3 regions of the Lysinibacillus sp. NPDC056232 genome follow, and region 2 is predicted to be linked to each of the others. Evidence: riboswitches for the same ligand, from Rfam matches in the RefSeq annotation. Region 2 holds a riboswitch; each other region holds the start of a gene.

What was found. Region 2 has a riboswitch for lysine ahead of ACFCYJ_RS13510 (transporter substrate-binding domain-containing protein). Riboswitches for the same ligand answer to the same signal wherever they lie in the genome.
Positions count from the first base shown of each region.
Region 1: it holds a riboswitch for lysine, as region 2 does, so the genes downstream of both, ACFCYJ_RS16755 (aspartate kinase) here and ACFCYJ_RS13510 (transporter substrate-binding domain-containing protein) in region 2, are expected to answer to the same signal.
Region 3: it holds a riboswitch for lysine, as region 2 does, so the genes downstream of both, ACFCYJ_RS24955 (amino acid permease) here and ACFCYJ_RS13510 (transporter substrate-binding domain-containing protein) in region 2, are expected to answer to the same signal.

Region 1 is NZ_JBHJTF010000023.1:39,343-46,040, forward strand. Features, by position in the region: gene ACFCYJ_RS16740 (amino acid permease) at 146-1,504, shown strand; gene trxA (thioredoxin) at 1,629-1,940, shown strand; gene uvrC (excinuclease ABC subunit UvrC) at 2,072-3,862, shown strand; lysine riboswitch at 3,988-4,166, shown strand; gene ACFCYJ_RS16755 (aspartate kinase) at 4,402-5,628, shown strand; gene ACFCYJ_RS16760 (hypothetical protein) at 5,711-5,881, opposite strand; gene ACFCYJ_RS16765 (methyl-accepting chemotaxis protein) at 6,041-6,698, shown strand, end outside.
Region 2 is NZ_JBHJTF010000016.1:38,592-45,289, reverse strand. Features, by position in the region: gene ACFCYJ_RS13525 (2-oxoglutarate dehydrogenase E1 component) at 1-620, shown strand, start outside; gene odhB (2-oxoglutarate dehydrogenase complex dihydrolipoyllysine-residue succinyltransferase) at 712-1,932, shown strand; gene ACFCYJ_RS13515 (hypothetical protein) at 2,185-2,337, shown strand; lysine riboswitch at 2,593-2,778, shown strand; gene ACFCYJ_RS13510 (transporter substrate-binding domain-containing protein) at 2,894-3,760, shown strand; gene ACFCYJ_RS13505 (amino acid ABC transporter permease) at 3,946-4,671, shown strand; gene ACFCYJ_RS13500 (amino acid ABC transporter ATP-binding protein) at 4,684-5,415, shown strand; gene ACFCYJ_RS13495 (DUF6501 family protein) at 5,871-6,068, shown strand; gene ACFCYJ_RS13490 (toxic anion resistance protein) at 6,238-6,698, opposite strand, start outside.
Region 3 is NZ_JBHJTF010000055.1:2,423-9,120, reverse strand. Features, by position in the region: gene ACFCYJ_RS24980 (ABC transporter ATP-binding protein) at 1-101, opposite strand, end outside; gene ACFCYJ_RS24975 (sensor histidine kinase) at 239-1,174, opposite strand; gene ACFCYJ_RS24970 (response regulator transcription factor) at 1,183-1,875, opposite strand; gene ACFCYJ_RS24965 (hypothetical protein) at 2,066-2,197, opposite strand; gene ACFCYJ_RS24960 (hypothetical protein) at 2,208-2,429, shown strand; gene ACFCYJ_RS24955 (amino acid permease) at 2,997-4,457, opposite strand; lysine riboswitch at 4,544-4,720, opposite strand; gene ACFCYJ_RS24950 (CynX/NimT family MFS transporter) at 4,896-6,104, shown strand; gene ACFCYJ_RS24945 (nitric oxide synthase oxygenase) at 6,183-6,698, opposite strand, start outside.

The sequences.
Region 1 (6,698 bases), on a different contig from region 2:
TCTAGGCTAAAGCGCTACATCCTCGAGGTCGCTTCGATCCCTCGGGCAAAAGTGGAGGAGCACTTACTTTTGCTTCGGGCTCTCCAGCGCTTGTCGGATGTAAACGAGCACTTTAGCGCATTTGTTGATTTTAGGAGGTAAAGAAATGGAAAATGACAATCAGAAATTACAGAGAACGATGACCTCACGGCATATTACGATGATGGCTTTAGGTGGTGCCATTGGTGCAGGGTTGTTTAAGGGAAGTAGTACAGCCATTGATATGGCAGGGCCATCAGTACTTATTGCGTACTTAATTGGTGGGATTATTCTGCTATTTGTTATGCAAGGTTTAGCAGAAATGGCAGTCCGCAATAGCGAAGCGAGAACATTTAGAGATTTAGTGCAAGCCGTTTTAGGAAAGTATCCAGCTTATTTCCTAGATTGGATTTATTGGAAAATGTGGGTGTTAAATATTGCGGCGGAATCTATAGTTGCGGCAATTTTTATTCAGTATTGGTTGCCAGATTATCCAATTTGGATACTTGCATTATCTGTTTCGGTGTTAGTTACAGCCATTAACTTGTTATCGGTGAAAGTTTTTGCTGAAACTGAATATTGGCTGGCGTTAATTAAAATTACCGTTATTGTGGTGTTCATTATAGCGGGATTAATTTTATTGCTTGTTACTTTTGGTAATCATACAGCTGTTGGTTTTTCAAATTTAACGGAGCATGGTGGTTTCTTCCCGAACGGATCAATGGGGTTGATTGCTGCAATGCTTGTAGTTATTTATTCTTATGGTGGTACTGAAATTATTGGTATTACATTAGCTGAAACGAAAAATCCAGAGAAAGTAGTGCCAAAAGCTGTTCGCAGTACATTAGTACGTATCGTGACTTTTTATTTAATTCCTTTCTTTATTATCGTTAGTTTGATTCCTTGGAATGAAGTAAATGGGGTGCCAGAAAGTCCGTTTGTAATGGTTTTTAAAATGATTGGGATTCCTGGTGCTGACCATATTATGAACGCTGTTGTTTTACTTGCCATTATTTCATCAATGAACTCGGGACTTTATGGTTCATCACGTGTTCTCTATACACAAGCTGTGGACGGGCGTGTTCCTAAAATCTTTGCCCATTTATCAAAAAGAAAAGTTCCTGTATATGCCATATTAATGTGTACGTTCGCTTTATATATAGCTGTAATATTTTCTTTATTTGCGGGAAGCAAAACTTTTGATTTCCTAATGGGTTCACTTGGATATACCGTGTTATTTATTTGGCTAATTATTGCGATTGCGCATTTGAAATCGCGTAAAAAACAGCCGGAAAAAACAAGTACCTATGCAGTAAAATGGTTCCCGTATACAACTTGGATAGCTATTATTGCGTTAAGTGCAATCCTAATTGGTATTATTTTTACAACATCTATTATCGTAACAGGTATTACATTAGCTATTTATCTCTTTATTACGTTAACGTATGTCTTTAAAGGTCGTTTTCAAGAAAATGAGGCTAAATAACAAATCAACTTAATGCCATTTTCGACCTTGTTTTTCATAAATTATGCATACTAGGCAGATTGTTCGCTCAAGAGAATTTATCCATGCTATACTACAAACATAGTAAGTTTAAGGAGGATTTCAAATGGCAATTGTACATGCAACAGATGCAACTTTCCAAGACGATATTAAAGAAGGTTTAGTACTAGTAGACTTTTGGGCTGCTTGGTGCGGACCATGTAAAATGATTGGACCAGTTCTTGAAGAAATGGATGCTGCAGGTAGTGCGGCTAAAATTGTAAAAGTAGATGTAGATAACAACCAAGGTACTGCAGCGCAATACCAAATTATGTCTATCCCATCATTACTATTATTCAAAGACGGTGAATTAGTAGATAAAACTGTTGGTTTCCAACCAAAAGAAGCGTTAGAAGCATTTATCGCAAAACATGCTTAATTTGTAAGAAAAAAAGAGTCGAGCCATCAATAGATGTGCTTGGCTTTTTTTCGTTATATAATAAAGAGATAAGTATCATAATGCATGTAAAGAACGAATGTTAGTTTGAACAAAAAGGGGGCAGGTAGGCGATGAATGATTTAATTAAACGAAAGCTTGAAATTTTACCAGATCAGCCTGGCTGCTATTTGATGAAAGATCGACAAGGAACGATTATTTATGTCGGGAAAGCAAAAGTGCTGAAAAATCGAGTACGCTCGTATTTTACTGGTACGCATGAAGGGAAAACACAAAGACTTGTAAGCGAAATAGAAGATTTTGAGTACATTGTGACATCCTCCAATATTGAAGCTTTAATTTTAGAGCTTAATCTTATAAAACTTCATGATCCGAAGTACAATATTATGCTGACGGATGATAAAACGTATCCGTATTTAAAAATTACAAATGAAAAACACCCACGCCTTATTACAACACGAAAAGTGAAAAAGGATAAGGCAAAATATTTTGGTCCATATCCGAATGCGTATGCAGCAAGTGAGACGAAAAAGCTGCTAGATCGTTTATATCCTCTGCGAAAATGTGTACAACTCCCTAGCAAGGTTTGTTTGTATTATCACATGGGGCAATGTCTAGCCCCTTGTGTGAAGGATATTGATGCTGAAGTTTACCACGATATGATTGAGGATATGACAAAATTTTTAAATGGTGGGGTTGAGGAAGTCAAAAAGGAGCTAGAGGTAAAAATGCTAGCGGCCGCAGAAAATTTAGAGTTTGAGCGTGCAAAGGAATTTCGTGATCAAATTGCACATATCGATACAGTCATGCAAAAGCAAAAAATCGTCTCAAGTGATACAACTAACCGCGATGTATTTGGCTATGCCGTCGAGAAGGGCTGGATGTGTGTTCAAGTTTTCTTTGTCCGTCAAGGAAAGCTTATTGAGCGAGATGTCTCGATTTTCCCAATTTACCAAGAGGCAGAAGAGGAATTTTTAACGTTCGTTGGACGATTTTACGAAAAGCTAGAGCACATTAAGCCTAAGGAGATCTTTATCCCACAATCTATTGATGCAGATATTTTAACGGAATTATTAGAAGTTAAGGTACTTACACCAAAACGTGGGCAAAAAAAAGAGCTAGTTGAATTGGCGACGAAAAATGCTGAAATTGCTGTAGCAGCGAAGTTCCAACTTATTGAACGTCAGGAAGAACGCACTATAGGAGCATGTGAGGCGCTTGGTGAAGCTATGAGCATTTCTACGCCTTTACGGATTGAAGCTTTCGATAATAGTCATATGCATGGGACAGATGCTGTATCTGCAATGGTTGTATTTATCGATGGAAAACCCGCAAAGAAGGAGTATCGAAAGTACAAAACACGTACAGCTGCCAAGCACGATGATTACGGGGCAATGCAGGAAGTAATCCGTCGTCGTTACACACGCGTATTAAAAGAAGGTCTACCTTTACCAGATTTAGTACTAATTGACGGTGGGAAGGGGCAAATGGAAGTTGCAAGAGAAGTATTAGAGGATGAGCTCGGCCTTGTCATTCCAATTGCCGGATTAGCAAAAGATGAAAAGCATAATACGTCACAGCTTCTATTCGGTGATCCACCTGAAGTCATTGCATTAAAGCGCACAAGTGATGGCTTCTATTTACTGCAGCGAATTCAAGACGAAGTACACCGCTTTGCTATTACCTTCTTACGACAGCAGCACGAGAAGCATGCTATACAATCTGTCCTCGATCATATAGAGGGCGTTGGTCCAAAGCGAAAACAGCAATTACTTAAGCATTTTGGCTCTGTCAAAAAAATTCGTGAGGCAAGTGTACAGGCGTTAGAAGAAGCTGGGATGCCTGCTAATTTAGCTAGCAATATTCATGCTTATTTTCAACAAGAGACATTGTCAAAGGATTAGACGTATGCTAAGGTTGTATATAACATTGTTCTTCAATATAGCAATGTTTATGTACGGAGCCTTAGTTTTTTGTAGTTTCTATTTATCCATAAACTATAAGGTTCAATTAAATACATTCACTATTTAGTGATGATAGAGGTGCAAGATTTAGGAGTAGTACATTCGAGGACGAACAAGTCCAGTGAAAATGTATGAAAGGGGATCTTGCCGAAGTGGAGCATCGTTGTTTCCGATGCTGTGCTGGTTTTACATTTAAGAGATGTAAGACTGTCGATTCTAATCGTTTCGGAGAGCTATCACACATGCGCAAGTTACTTTATTGTACATGTTATAGGCAGCTTTCACGTTATGTGGGAGCTGCCTTTTTAGCTTTCTTTCAAGGCAGTTACTACTATGTAAGAGGTGATGCCAACCGTATTAGTTCAAGCCCTATAACTTAATGTCGCTTTGAGTTTGCAGCGTTATCTTTGTAAAGAGCGGCAAAAGTATAGCTACTTTATAATCAGCAAAATGATTAAATACAAAGGAGAATGATAAGGATGGCGAGAATTGTGATGAAATTTGGTGGTGCTACATTAACATCAACAAAGCACATTCAAGATGTTGCGAAAAAGGTGATTGCAGAAAAGGAAAGAGGTACTGAGATTGTCGTTGTCACTGCGGCAATGAGGGGGATGTCTAAAGAATTAGGGAAGATGGCTCGTGATCTATCAGACAATGCGTCTAAGCGTGAACTAGACGCATTGTTGTCAACAAGCTCACAACTATCAAGTGCATTAGTGGCGATTGCTTTGCAGGAAGAAGGATATGAGGCAGTGTCATTAACAGGCTGGCAGGTAGGTATTCAAACCGATGTCATGTATGGCAATGCACGTATTGACGAGATAGACGCTAGTCGAATAGAAGAGCATTTTATGCAGGGGAAGATCGTCGTCGTTGCAGAGGGACAGGGTATCTGTAATTCTCGGAATATTACGACGTTCGGTAAAGGTGGTGCGGAAACGACGGCGATAGCTATTGCTGCAGCATTGGAAGCGGAGCGCGTAGATATTTACACGAATGTAGATGGAGTCTACACAGCTGATCCAAGTCAGATTGCTGGGGCACGAAAGCTAAAAGAAATTTCCTATGATGAAATGCTAGAGCTATCAAACTTAGGATCACAAATTTTACACCCGCGGGCTGTAGAAATAGCAAAGAAGTTTCAAATCCCAGTTACCATTCGGTCGAGCGAAAAAGATACAGTAGGTACTTTATTGAAGGAGGAAGTTGAAATGGAGAAAAATTTAATTGTACGTGGTGTTGCCTATGAGTCAGACGTTATTCGCCTAACGGTGGGTTATGATGCTTATTCTAATGCTTCGTTAGCAGATATGTTCACAATACTTGCAGAAAATCGCATAAACGTCGATATCATCGTACAAGCAATAATTGATGGCTTAAAGCCAACTGTATCGTTTACCATTTTAAAAGAGGAGTTCGCCGATGCATTACGTGTCCTAGAAGATAGCAAATTATCACTAGGGTTTAGTTTTGCTGATTTTGAAATCGGCTTAGCAAAAGTCTCTATTATTGGCTCAGGAATGGCATCTAATCCAGGGGTGGCTGCCCGTATGTTTGATTGTCTACGTCGTGAAGGTATCCCTGTAAAAATGGTCAGTACTTCTGAAATAAAAGTGTCTGTCGTTGTTCCTCAGGACGAAATGATTTATGCAGCAAATGCATTACATGATGAATTTAACTTAGAACAAGCGCTTTACATATAATGTTGAAGAAGATGTGTCAGTAAAAGGCACATCTTTTCATGTTGTTGAAAAACTATTATGTCAATGAAATTAATATGTCATATTAAATAAAGTAGGGTTCTATGGCAAAACGAGGGGTTGATTTCCGTTCCGGCTGGGCTCTTTGCCGCTGACGCTTCGCTTTCGCGCAGAGCAGAGCTTCCTGGGGGCGTCCGATGAGCCACTTCACTCGCTTTGCTCGCTCCAGGGTCTCATCTGTGACGCTGATCCCCAAGGAGTAGCCCAGCCTCCACTCCAATCAACTACTTCACTTAGAATGAATCTTCTGGAATGGGCACATCTTTTTTTGTTCAGATCAATTTAATATTTTATCCAATTATATTGTTATATAATAAAAGTGACATGTTTTACCAAGTGGAAGGTGGGAGTTTGTATGGTATTGTTCGGTTTATTTCAAAAGCCAGTAGATGAAGGTGTTGAGAGAAACAACGATTTAGAAATACAATTATTAAAAAAGCGAATCCTGGAATTAGAACTTGAGCAGGAAAGCATTGATGTGAAAAATGCGATTTTAGACTTTGTCCTAGCGCATATGGAGCTAATTAATTTTCAAACGGCTTTAAAGGTTCAAAATGTTTCAGCGGGTGTAGGGGATATTTCAGCAATGAGTGAAGAAATGTCGTCAAATACTGAAGAGATGCTTGCAGTTGAGCAAAATGTTAATGCAAACATTCAAGAGATAAAACAGCATTCATTACTCCTTGTAGAGGAAATGGAATCATCCATTTCAAAAGGTGAAATGGTTCAGGAGTTGTTGGCTAAAGGAGGTCATTCAACAGAGCAGTTATCTAATGAAATGACTAAAATGGATGATATTGGTAAAAGCGTAACCGGGATTGCTGATCAAACACAACTACTATCCTTAAATGCCTCTATTGAAGCCGCACGTGCTGGCGAGCATGGAAAGGGATTTAATGTTGTCGCGATGGAAGTAGGAAAGTTAGCCAGCAGCTCGAAAGGTTCATTGCAAGAAATGACGAAGATTCGATCAGTCATTGATAAGAAATTACATAATACAATAAACAATATCA
Region 2 (6,698 bases):
GTTACTTACAAATGTCAGCTGAAAATAACTGGTTCGTAGCAAACTGCTCAAACGCAGGTAACTACTACCACTTATTACGTCGTCAAGCAGCATTATTAGGTACAGAAGGCGTTCGCCCACTTGTAGTTGTATCACCTAAGTACTTACTTCGTCACCCATTAGCTGCAGCAAATGCTGATCAATTAGCAAATGGCTCATTCCAAGAAGTAATGGAACAACCAGGTCTAGGTTCAAAAACTGAAGCTGTAGAACGCATTGTATTAGGTTCAGGTAAAGTAATGATCGACATTGCAGACCGTATTAAAGATGGTGAAGGCTTCGATCACCTACACATTGCTCGTGTAGAACAACTTTACCCATTCCCAAAAGAGCAAGTTGCTGGTATTATTGCAAAGTATCCTAATGTTAAAGAAATCGTTTGGGTACAAGAAGAACCTAAAAACCAAGGTTCTTGGAATTATGCATTAGAAACATTACACGACCTTTCAGAAGGTAAAAAGCTACGTTATGTAGGCCGTCCTGCAATGAGCTCGACTTCTGAAGGTGATGCAGATTCTCATAAAGCAGCTCAAGCCGCACTTGTAGAAGAAGCAGTTTCTGAGCCTGTAAAGGTTAAATAATCACATATTAAATTTTTGAGAGCCGGGCTACTTGCTGAGGCAGTAGCCCTTTTATGTGCATAATGCACGTTAATTAAAGGAGGAAATGAAAGTGGCTGAAATTAAAGTCCCTGAATTAGCAGAATCGATTACAGAAGGTAGTATCGCACAATGGGTAAAAAAAGTGGGCGATCGCGTTGAAAAAGGTGAATTCATCGTTGAACTTGAAACAGACAAAGTAAACGCTGAAATCATTTCTGAAGAAGCGGGAGTTTTAACTCAAATTTTAGCTGAAGAAGGCGATACTGTACTTGTTGGTCAAGTAATCGCAGTAGTAGAAGCTGGCGAAGGTGCAGCACCTGCTCCAGCGGCACCAGTTGCAGCAGCAGCAGCACCACAAGCGGCACCTGCTCCAGTTGCAGCAGCTCCAGTTGTAGAAGAAACTACTGGTGAGCGTGTAATCGCATCTCCAGCAGCTCGTAAACTTGCTCGTGAAAAAGGTATTGACCTTGCTGCTGTATCTCCAGTAGATCCACAAGGCCGTGTACGTGTACAAGACGTAGCAGCTCATGGTACAGCTCCAGTAGCAGCACCAGTAGCAGCAGCACCTAAAGCAGTTGTAGCTGTAGATGATTCACGTGTAACAATTGAAAAAATGAGCCGTCGTCGCCAAACAATTGCAAAACGCTTACTTGAAGTAAAACAATCTACAGCAATGTTAACTACATTCAACGAAGTAGATATGACAAACGTTATGGCTTTACGCTCTCGTAAAAAAGACCAATTCTTCGAGTCAACTGGCTCTAAACTTGGTTTCATGTCATTCTTCACAAAAGCTGTAGTTGCAGCGCTTAAAAAATACCCATATGTGAACGCACAAATCAATGGTGATGAAATTCACTTAAACAACTTCTTTGATATCGGTGTAGCTGTATCAACAGAAGAAGGTTTAGTAGTACCGGTTGTACGTGACGCTGACCGCAAAAACTTTGCTGAAATTGAAGATTCAATTGCAGACCTAGCTAAAAAAGCACGCGACAAAAAATTAGGTTTATCTGATCTTCAAGGTGGCTCATTCACAATTACAAATGGTGGTGTATTCGGTTCATTAATGTCTACACCTATCATGAATGGTACACAAGCTGGTATCCTTGGTATGCATACTATCAAAAAACGTCCAGTTGAAGTGAATGGTGAAGTAGAAATTCGCCCAATGATGTACTTAGCTCTTTCTTATGACCACCGTATTATCGATGGTAAAGATTCTGTAGGCTTCCTTAAAACTGTTAAAGAACTACTTGAAAACCCAGAAGATTTATTATTAAATTCTTAATACCTGAGTTTGTTAAAACCTTGCGAAACATTTTTTCGCAAGGTTTTTTCTTTTTATGGAACATTTGAGGAAGTGAAGGTTAAAGTAATCTGAACAATGGAAACGAAGCGACGGAAAGAAGAGCCGAAGTGACGGAAAGAGAAGCTGAAATGACGGATAAAAGAGCCAAAGAGACGGATAGGACTCGAAGCGACGGAAAGAAGGGCTGAAGCGACGGATAGAGGAGGCGAAACGACGGATAAAAGAGCCAAAGTGACAGAAAGAGGAGATGAAGCGACGGATAAAAGAGCCAAAGTGACGGATAGGAAACGAAGCGACGGAAGAAGAGCCGAAGTGACGGATAAAAGAGCCAAAGTGACGAATAAAGCAGCCGAAACGACGCATAGGAAACGAATCAATGGATAGGTTATCCCAACGTTTGCGAAAGTTTCACAAAGATGCGTATAGTGCAAAGGCTATTATCTTTACTGATCAACAATTTCTTTTGAATTAATAGAAAGTAAGTTAAGTATTAATTATTTGCGGATTTTCTTTAAAAAGGATAAAAAACCCTAATATTGTAATTAGTCAGAAAAGTAATAAAATTATCTTGACGAATAAGTTAGTTTTATAGTAGTATCTTAATAATCAATTAAATATTCAAACCTCACGTTTTTTCTATTGTGAGGTAGAGGCGCGGTATTTATTAGTTCATTGTTGAGTAAAAGCAAGCGAAGACGCAATGAAGAAGGATCTATCGCCGAAGTGTAAAAGGAGCTCGTACTTTTATGCTGGGTCTGCAGTGAATAAGTGCAGGACTGTCCTAGTAGATTTTTTCCAGGTTTACTAGGTTGTGCTATCTCGGAATGATGGAATTATAGTGAGGATTTGGGCAACTGTTGAAAAGTAAGACCTAAGTTCAGAGCTTAGGCTTTTTTAGTACAGTTGTCTTATTTTTTTACAGAAAAAGGGGGAGTTTTACATGAAAAGAAAATGGTTAGTAGTAATGTTGACCGTAGTGACTGCAATTTTGCTAGCTGCATGTGGTACTAGTGACAAGAAGGAGCCATCGTCATCTAGTAATGACGGGGGCAATACGAGTAACGAGGAAGCTGGCGGCGAATTCCGTATTGGGATGGAAGCAAGTTATGCTCCGTTTAACTGGACGCAGCAAGGTGATGCAAATGGCGCAGTAAAAATTGCCGATAATGCAGAATATGCAGGCGGTTATGATGTACAAATGGCGAAAAAAATAGCTGAAGGCTTAGGAAAAGAATTGGTTATCGTAAAATTGGAATGGGATGGCTTAGTACCAGCTCTACAATCAAATAAAATCGATGCTATCATTGCAGGTATGTCACCTACTGAAGAACGTAAGCAAACGATCGACTTCACAGAAAACTACTATACGTCTGATTTTGTAATGGTTATTAAAAAAGGTAGTAAATATGAAAAAGCAACATCTATCCAAGATTTCTCTGGTGCAAAAATCACATCACAGTTAAATACATCTAACTACACTGTTATTGATCAAATCAAAGATGTAAAAAAACAAACAGCAATGGATAGCTTCCCAGCAATGCGAGTAGCATTAGAAGCTGGAAAAATTGATGGCTACGTAGCAGAACGTCCAGAAGGTATTTCCGCTGCTGCTGCAAACGATAAATTCACATATGTAAAATTTGAAGAAGGCTTCGATACAGATATTTCAAATACATCAATCGCAGTTGGTTTACGTAAAGGTGATGCAAATCTTGAAAAGATTAATGAAATCTTAAAAGGTATTTCTGAAGATGATCGCCAAAAAATTATGGAAGAAGCCATTCACCAACAACCAGCAGCACAATAATATGATTGCGCGGGCTAGCTGCTAGTCCGTGCAATATCATTATACTATATTAGAATCTTTCTAAATAATAATAATGTCTTAGCTAATTGTTTCATATGATAAAAGAAACAGGGGCCCAATGAAAATGGTAGATAGCTAAGACGATTGTAAAGAAAAAGCAACATGACGTTGTTAGGAGGTACATCATGAGTCTTGAATGGATTATTTCTATAATTGAGAACAACTGGCAAATGTTTTTACGAGGTGCGTATTATACATTACTTATTTCAATTAGTAGTACAATTATTGGTGCACTTATCGGATTTTTCATCGGAATTATGCATACCATTAAAGTTCGTAAAAAGGGTGTAAAATTTTATAGCTTAAAACTCATTAATTTTATACTAACATGCTATGTCGAATTCTTCCGTGGTACACCAATGATTGTACAAGCAATGGTTGTATTTTACGGCTTAGATATAGCATTTGGTATTGATATGCACTTTATTACGGCAGGTATTTTAGTTGTTTCACTAAATACAGGCGCTTATATGGCAGAAATCGTGCGTGGTGGCATTGTTTCCATTGATCAAGGGCAGTACGAGGCTGCATCGGCAATTGGTATGAATCATGTTCAAATCATGCTACATGTTGTATTACCACAAGTTGCCCGAAATATATTGCCTGCAACAGGTAACCAATTAATTATGAACATTAAAGATACAGCAGTTTTAAACGTTATTGGGGTTACGGAATTATTCTTCCAAACAAAGTCGATTGCAGGTAATAACTTCCGCTATTTCGAATCCTTCTTCGTAGCATGTGTCCTTTATTTCATCATGACATTCACAGCATCAAGAATTTTACTGTATGTAGAAAAACGGCTGGATGGACAAGATGCCTACCAAAAAGAACAGAAAGAAGTAGTATAGGGGGGCTCATAAATGACAGTTATTAAAATAGAGCATTTAAGTAAATCATTTGGGCGTAACGAAGTGTTAAAGGATGTAAATTTCCAAGTAGAAAAGGGCGAAGTTGTCTGCTTAATCGGTTCTTCAGGATCTGGTAAATCAACATTACTACGCTGCATTAATTTACTGGAAACACCAAGTGGCGGTCAAATTATTTACAAAGGTGAAGATATTTTAGATGAAAAACATAATATCCAGGAATACCGTACACATTTAGGCATGGTATTCCAGCAATTTAACCTATTCAACAATCATAATGTGCTGAAAAATTGCACAGTTGGTCAAATGAAAGTATTAAAGCGTTCGAAGGCAGAAGCCGATGAAATAGCGCTAAAATATTTACAAATTGTTGGTATGGATCAATACGTCAATGCCAAGCCACGACAGCTATCTGGCGGTCAAAAACAACGTGTAGCGATTGCACGAGCATTGTCAATGAGCCCAGAAGTAATGCTGTTTGATGAACCGACGTCAGCCCTTGACCCAGAAATGGTGGGGGAAGTTTTAAAGGTAATGCGTCAGCTAGCAGATTCCGGAAATACGATGTTAATCGTTACACATGAAATGGAATTTGCCAAAGAAGTAGCAGATCGCGTTGTCTTTATGGATAAAGGTGTTATTGTAGAGGAAGGCCCTCCAGCACAGGTTTTAGTAAACCCTCAGCATGAACGGACAAAAGAGTTTTTAAAACGGACATTAAAATAAAGTTCGGTTACAATAACAAAAAAAGTGAGTCCAAATTAATGGGCTCACTTATTTTCTAGAATTCCATTCTGCGTATATAATAAAGCAAATTGCAAATGCAACGGCTAGTATAAAAAACCATTGCGGTACACTACCAAAACTCATGTTAACACCTCTAAGTAAAATTTTTATTAGTTATCTTCATTTATTAGGGGACTCCCAACTCTGCATGTAATGGGATGAGACCTACAGTGCATCTACTGAATGAAGATCATGCCTCCTGACGCATTGTTTATCTGTGCGAAAGCAAAGCGACAGCATCAATTACGCCAAGACGAAATTCATATAGTTAAAAAAATGGATAGTTACGGAGAAAATATGGTCTTCTATGGTTTTTTTCTCCACAAGAGTACAAAAATATTATAAAATAAGTTGTAGACATTAGCTTCGTGCTAGTAAAGAGAGGTAGAGAGATTATGTTACATTTAAAATGGAAAGGTGCTGCAACTGTACGTACAGTTACTTGTAAGCATACAAATGCATCAAAATATTTAGTTTCAAACGTATTAACAGTAGGGAATCAATATGATGTAAAAAATGAAACAGAAGAATTCATTTTTATTATCGATAACACTGGTAATATTGGTGGCTACTATAAAGATTATTTCGAATAAGTAAATCAATTTCGCCTTGGTGTCATTGCGTCCGGATTGTGAATTGTGCACGCACAGTTCATTCCTGGGCATCCGCCGAAGGCTTTATTTTCATTCAATAGGTTTGAATGAAAATAAAAGGGTGGTTCAGATGATTTCTGAGCCACCCTTGTTTGTTGGAAAAACAAAATCATTCCCTCTTGAAGGCCTTTATTTCAGTAACATCCTGTAGATGCTCTTTTTCCTGCTCGGTAGCCGTATGAAGGTCAAAGACATCTTGGATAGCTGATTTCAGCTCATGCTGTGTTTCTTTGAATTTTGATACTTGCTGTTCAAAAGAAGGGCTCGTAAAACGATCATGTGTACGAGATAATCTTTCTTCTAGCTGCGCGTAGCGATGATCCATATGCATAGATAACATCATAGCTAACTGATTTTTCCAAAGTGGTATAAGGGTAACGATTGAAAATTCTATTTTTTCCGCTAGTGTTTGATTGGACTGTTGGATCATGCGTATTTGTGGTGCAGTTTGTAAGGCAACCTGCTGAGAAACTTGTAAGTCATAAATACGTTGATCTAGACGTTCGATTTGAGCGGCAAAGTCATTAAGCTGTTGGATAGCTAGAGGCTGTTTCGCGGCCTGTACACTAG
Region 3 (6,698 bases), on a different contig from region 2:
CCGTATATCTCTCCCTTTTTCACATGCATAGTAACAGCCGAAACGACTTCTTTCCCCTCAAACACTTTCGTAAGCTGATTTGTCTTCACAATATATGTCATGTAAATCTCTCCCTTAAATTTAACTATCCTTATTATAAAAAATGAAACTCTCTAATTTATTACTTGATTCTTACAAATTTCTTAAGCGTATAAGAAAAGCTTGTAAAGCAATTAAAATGCTCTACAAGCATGACTGTTCAGTATGTCATTCGTTTTAAAGAAACTGTAAAAATAGTCTTCTCATATGTGATACTGGAAAGATGGATGGAGCCCTCCATTAATTCTACTAGACGTTTTGTAATCGTTAAGCCAAGACCACTCCCTTGGAAGGATTTATTTCTGGAATCCTCAAGCGTATACATTCTTTCAAAAACATTATCAATATGATATTCGTCAATCCCCTTACCACGATCCCATACATCAATAAAAATATTCGTATCATCATTTCTTACTGTAAGCCCAATGATGTTTCCTGCCGCCCCATAGGCAATAGCATTTGACAATAAATTATTCAGAACCCTATCTAACGCTTCTTCATTGCCAAGTGCATACAAGGATATCTCTGGTAATGCTATATCAATCTCTAATCCGATAGATGTGACCATATCGTAAAATGATAAAATATTTTTCCGGCAAATTTCACTTACATTAATTTTCGTCATTGGATAATCTGTATCTCCAGCCTCCAATTTTGCCAGATCAAAAAATGTATGGATTATTTTTAATACTTCCAATGTTTTCGAATGAACGCCAGTGAGTAATCGTTGCCGCTCCTCGTCACTAAGTGCCTGATTAAGCTGAAGCATTTCCGTATAACCTAGTACAACTGTTAAAGGTGTTTTAAGATCATGTGATATATTGGCCAACATCTTTTTCATGGAGCTTTCCATTTTTCGATGCGTTACCAACACTTTTTGATTGTGGTCTAACAATGCATTCATCGCAATCAGTAACTGCTGTAATTCTTGATTAGCTGTCGATACTAAAACCTTTTCGCTCGACTGTTCATCAATGATTACTTGCAGTTTTTGATGCATGTATTGAATCGTAGTATCTTGTTGTTTTTTTGCTCTCACTTGAAAAATAATAATGCCTACGAGTAACACAATAATCAATAATAGAAATATAATCATCATGATGTTTACCCTTCAAATTTATAGCCGATTCCCCAAAGCGTTTTAATATACCTAGGATTGGATGGATCGTCTTCAATTTTTTCGCGCAATCTTCTTATATGTACATTAATAATATTTTCATCTCCATAGTAAGCATCATTCCAAATCAATTGATAAATTTGCTGCTTTGTAAAAACTCGATTACGATTTGTCACGAATAATTTTAAGATAGCAAACTCCTTTGATGTGAGCTTTACTTGTTGTCCATTCTTCTCAACTGAAAAATTAACAAGGTCTATCGATAAGTTATCTATCTCTACCAAATCTGTCTTATCCTCTACTTGACTGGAGTATTTCGTAGCTCTTCGAATTGCGGCTTTAACACGTGCCGAAAATTCCAGCATCGAGAACGGCTTGGCAATATAATCATCTGCCCCTAATCCTAATCCTAACGCTTTATCAACATCACTATCCTTGGCTGACATAATGATAATTGGAAGTGATGCTTGCTCTCGTATAATCTTTAAAACTTCTAATCCATTCAATTTCGGTATCATAATATCCAAGATCACTAAATCAAAGGGATTGTTTAAACAATGTTGTAAGGCTTCTTCTCCATTTACTGCAGTGGTAACATGGAATCCCTCCATTGTTAAATAGCTTTCTACCATTTCACGAATAGCTTCGTCATCTTCTACTAGTAAAATATGCTTTTGCACGTTCATGCACCTCTTCCTAATATAAAGCAGTCTGTATATGACTTGTCATTACTATGATCATCACCACAAAGAGGGGTTGATTTCCGTTCCAGCTGGGCGCTTTGTTGTTGCTGTCGCTACGCTTTCGCACAGATAAAACATTTGTTGCTGTCGCTACGCTTTCGCACAGATAAAACATTTGTTGCTGTCGCTACGCTTTCGCACAGATAAAACATTTGTTGCTGCCGCTTCGCTTTCGCACAGATAAAACATTTGCCGCTGACGCTTCGCTTTCGCGCAGAGCAGAGCTTCCTGGGGGCGTCCGATGATCCGCTTGGGGCAACAGATGTTTTTTGCGCGAAAGCGTAGTGCTAACGAAGCGTCAGCAGCAGGATGTTGGTCACGAAGGCGTTATCACAGGACGTGATGGTTTTAGCCTTCGTTCCTCTATCGCTAATCCCCAAGGAGTCGCCCAGCCTCCACTCCAATCAACTTATATGCATGGTATACGTTTCAACAAATGTCCTACCCAAAATTTGATGATGTGTTATTTATCTATCATTTTACCATATTAAGGTTGTGCACCAAAAGTGGGGACGATTCGAGAAACTAAAGTCCCCTTTTTATTCTCTCCAGTAATTTTATCTGAAGCCTAAAATGCAGATTTGTCATACTGTATTGGTTGGTATATTGTTAGCAATAATCAAAATAATTTAGAAAGGACTGGAGAAATGACTTTTAGAAGGCATTACAGTTTTTTTCTATTGCATTTTGTATTATCGGGGTGTTATTGTTTTATGCTAGTTCATTAAGTAAGAACGGTATTTTTAGGATTTACTTTTATGTAGGTGCCCTACTCTGGATAATAAGTATTTATTTTGGAATATCCGGAATTAAATCAAAACAACCGGGTATTTCTAAATATTTAGGATTACTCATCATTTTTCTTATTCTTGTAGTCTACGGATCGATGATTGCTATTATGGGGATACGAGGTTTTGGCGCTTAAAGATTAATCGTTCATTGTAGTATTTTTTCTGACAAGATTGTACTTCTGAGGTTACAAATTTATTCATATTTTTTAACTTAAAAAACTGCCCTGCAAGCATTTTATATGACTCACAGGACAGTTTTATTTTTTATTATTCGACTTTTAAATCACATTGCTCTAATGGATGCATTTTTGTTTTATGCTTGATTTTATAGCCAAGCCATAAGAATAAGAACAGTGGAATACCGATATAGGAGACAAGGACTCCATACCAGTCTATTGTATTACCCATAAAGGCATTGTAGTTTTGTCCAATAACAACAATCATACAAACCGTAAAGGCAAATAGCGGGCCGAATGGGAATAGCCTTGCTTTATACGGCAGCAATTTCGGATCTAATCCCTGTACCTCGAATGCTCGACGGAAACGGTAATGGCTAAATGCAATTCCTAGCCAAGCAATGAAGCCAGACATCCCAGAGGCATTTAGAAGCCACATGTAGACTACACCATCACCAAAGAATGAAGCTAAAAATGCTAGGGAGCCTACAGCTAAAGTCGCCAGTAATGCGTAAATCGGAATACCTCGACGGCTTAGTTTAGCGAAAAATTTCGGTGCATGTCCATCTACTGCCAATTGCCAAAGCATACGAGAAGATGCGTACAGCCCTGAATTCCCTGCTGACAGCATTGCCGTTAAAATGATAGCATTCATCAATGAAGCAGCAAAGGCAATTCCTAAACGGTCGAACACCAGTGTAAATGGTGAAACAGCGATATCTTCAGATAGCAAACGTGAGTCTGTAAATGGAATCAGCAGCCCAATTGCACCGATCGCTAAAATATAGAATAAAAGAATTCTCCAGAAAACAGACTTAACAGCTTTCGGAATATTTTTACCAGGATCATCTGTTTCACCTGCTGTTATTCCAAGTAGCTCTGTCCCTTGGAACGAGAATCCAGCAGCTAAGAAAATACCAAATGTAGCAAGAAATCCACCGTGGAATGGTCCATCACTGATAAAGAAATTCGTAAAGCCTACCGGAGCGTTTCCTCCTAAAATACCAAAAATCATTAGGAAACTGATAATAATAAAAATGATGACAGTTACAACCTTTATCATGGCAAACCAATATTCACTTTCACCATAGCTTTTTACCGATAATAGATTGAACGTTAAAACGACAGCAATAAATAAAACAGTCCAAAGTGCTGATGAGCTATCTGGGAACCAATATTTCATAATTAATGATACAGCAGAAATTTCTGCCGCAATTGTAATTGCCCAGTTGTACCAGTAGTTCCAGCCAAGCGCAAAGCCTAGAGCTGGGTCTACAAATTTTGTAGCATACGTACTAAATGAACCCGATGATGGCATATAAGCTGCCATTTCGCCTAAGCTCGTCATTAAAAAATACACCATGATACCGATTAATGCATAGGCGAGTAGTGCACCGCCAGGGCCTGCTTGTGCAATGGCACCACCACTAGCTAAGAACAATCCTGTACCGATTGTACCGCCCAATGAAATCATTGTAATATGACGGCTTTTTAATTCCTTTTTCAGCTTAGGCGCTTTATGGCCGAGCTGATTGACTTTTATTTCACTCATGATATAGCTTCCTTCCTTTTATAAGAGGCAAAAAAATGCCATCACATGAACGTTGCTGTGATGGCTAAGTAAATCCTCTGTTCTTTCAAAATGATAGCTCAACACGTTGTTCAAACGTGACAGTTCTGTTCCTTTCGGAGACAGCCCCAGCATGAGGTTTTCAAGTCCCCTCACACTTCGGCAGTATTTCCTTTCAACTAATATCTCTAATGCTTGTCATTTCCATTAGCATACTCTTAAATACCGCGACCTCTACCTCATTATAAACATGAGGCATATAATTATTAAATTTACGATGGATATTATTCTAACATACAACCTATGACATTTCAATAACTCAAGTAACATTCTATATTTTATGAATTTTCTACTATTTTTATTATTGTGATAAAGTGGTATAGTGGTTCAATCATAATTGTTCTAACAGGGGGGATTTATTTGGCTACTCATGAACATACCGATACTTATCCTAGCAGGAAAATTAATTGGAAAGGTACAACCTTATTATTAGTTATCGGCGTAATTTGTATTGCCTCGACATTACGGATGCCGCTAACAGTTGTTGGACCTATTATTTCCTTTATCCGCGAAGACCTCGGCATATCCAATGTACTAGCGGGCTTTCTAACAACAATCCCATTGTTAGCATTTGCAATCATCTCACCTTTTGTACCAATTGTCGCACGTAAAATCGGGCTAGAACTAACATTATTTTTATCGACTATTCTTTTGGCGTTAGGGATTGTAATACGCTCCCTCGGAACAACTAGTTTGCTCGTATTTGGTACTGCGCTAATTGGTATAGCCATTTCATTCGGTAACGTACTTATTCCAGGATTGCTTAAACTGAAGTTTCCCTTTCACGTAGGTTTACTTATGGCATTTTTCACAATGTCGATGAATTTGACAGCTGGACTCGGTGCTGGTATTAGCTATCCTGTTGCCCATTCATCAATTGGCTGGCAAGGTGCACTGGCAGTCGCACTTGTTCTCGTGGCGTTAACTATTTTAATATGGATTCCACAGTTGAAATTTAATAAGCCTGAACCTAATGTTAAAACTACGAAAGAACGTACACCTTTATGGAAATCACCTGTTACTTGGGCAGTAGCGGGAACTATGGGATTTCAGTCATTATTATTCTATACAACCGCTGCTTGGATTCCTGAAATATTTATAGCACAAGGATTAGCTGCAGATCGTGCAGGATGGATGTTTTCCATCATGCAATTTTCACAAGTCCCAATGGCTTTAGCGGTGCCTATTATCGCTAGTAAAATGACATCTCAACGACCTCTCGTATTCATGTTTACGGCATTTTACTTAATTGGCTTTATCGGACTAGTGATGGAATGGACAAACCTCGCTATACTTTGGATGGTGCTACTAGGCTTAGCCGGAGGAGCTTCATTCTCATTAGCGATGATGTTCTTTACATTACGTACCCGTACCGCTTTTGAAGCAGCTGATTTATCAGGTTTTGCGCAATCATTAGGGTATTTATTAGCCGCAATCGGTCCAATCTTATTTGGTTATTTGCATGATTTATTTGGTGGCTGGAATACGGCTGGTTGGTTATTTGTTGTCGTAGTATTGATACTCTTCTTATGTTCATTTAGGGCTTCTAAAAATGAATATGTAAATTAAAAAAGGTAGCTCATGATCTTATTTCAGCAAATGTTTGGACACCCGCTGAAATAAGTTAACGTGAGCTGCCTTTCTCTATTAGTAAGGTGGTTTCTGATAAAAATAGTTCGGTGTATTGTAAACATTAACATAAGGCTTATGGTAAATATGAGTTGTAGCTGGAGAAAGGGGTGGAATCAACCATGTCCAATTGCCTGTAACCTCACGATTAGCTGCTGCTTCTGCTTCCTCAAACAATTTAAATTGCTGTGCAGCTGTATGATGATCTACAATGCTCACACCATCTTCTTTAAAAGAATGTAGAACTGCCATATTTAGCTCAACTAATGCTCGGTCACGCCATAAAGAAGCCTGTTTGGTTGTATCGAGGTTGAAAATTTCTGCTACAGCGGGCAGCATATTATAACGCTCATGATCTGCTAAATTACGTGCCCCGATTTCTGTACCCATATACCAACCATTGAATGGGGCTGCCTCAAAATCGATACCTGCCATTTGGAAGCGCATGCTCGAAATAATCGGCACTGCATACCATTTTAATCCTAGCTTCTCTACTTGTGAAGATTCAGGGTGGCGAATCGGTACCTCTAGTAC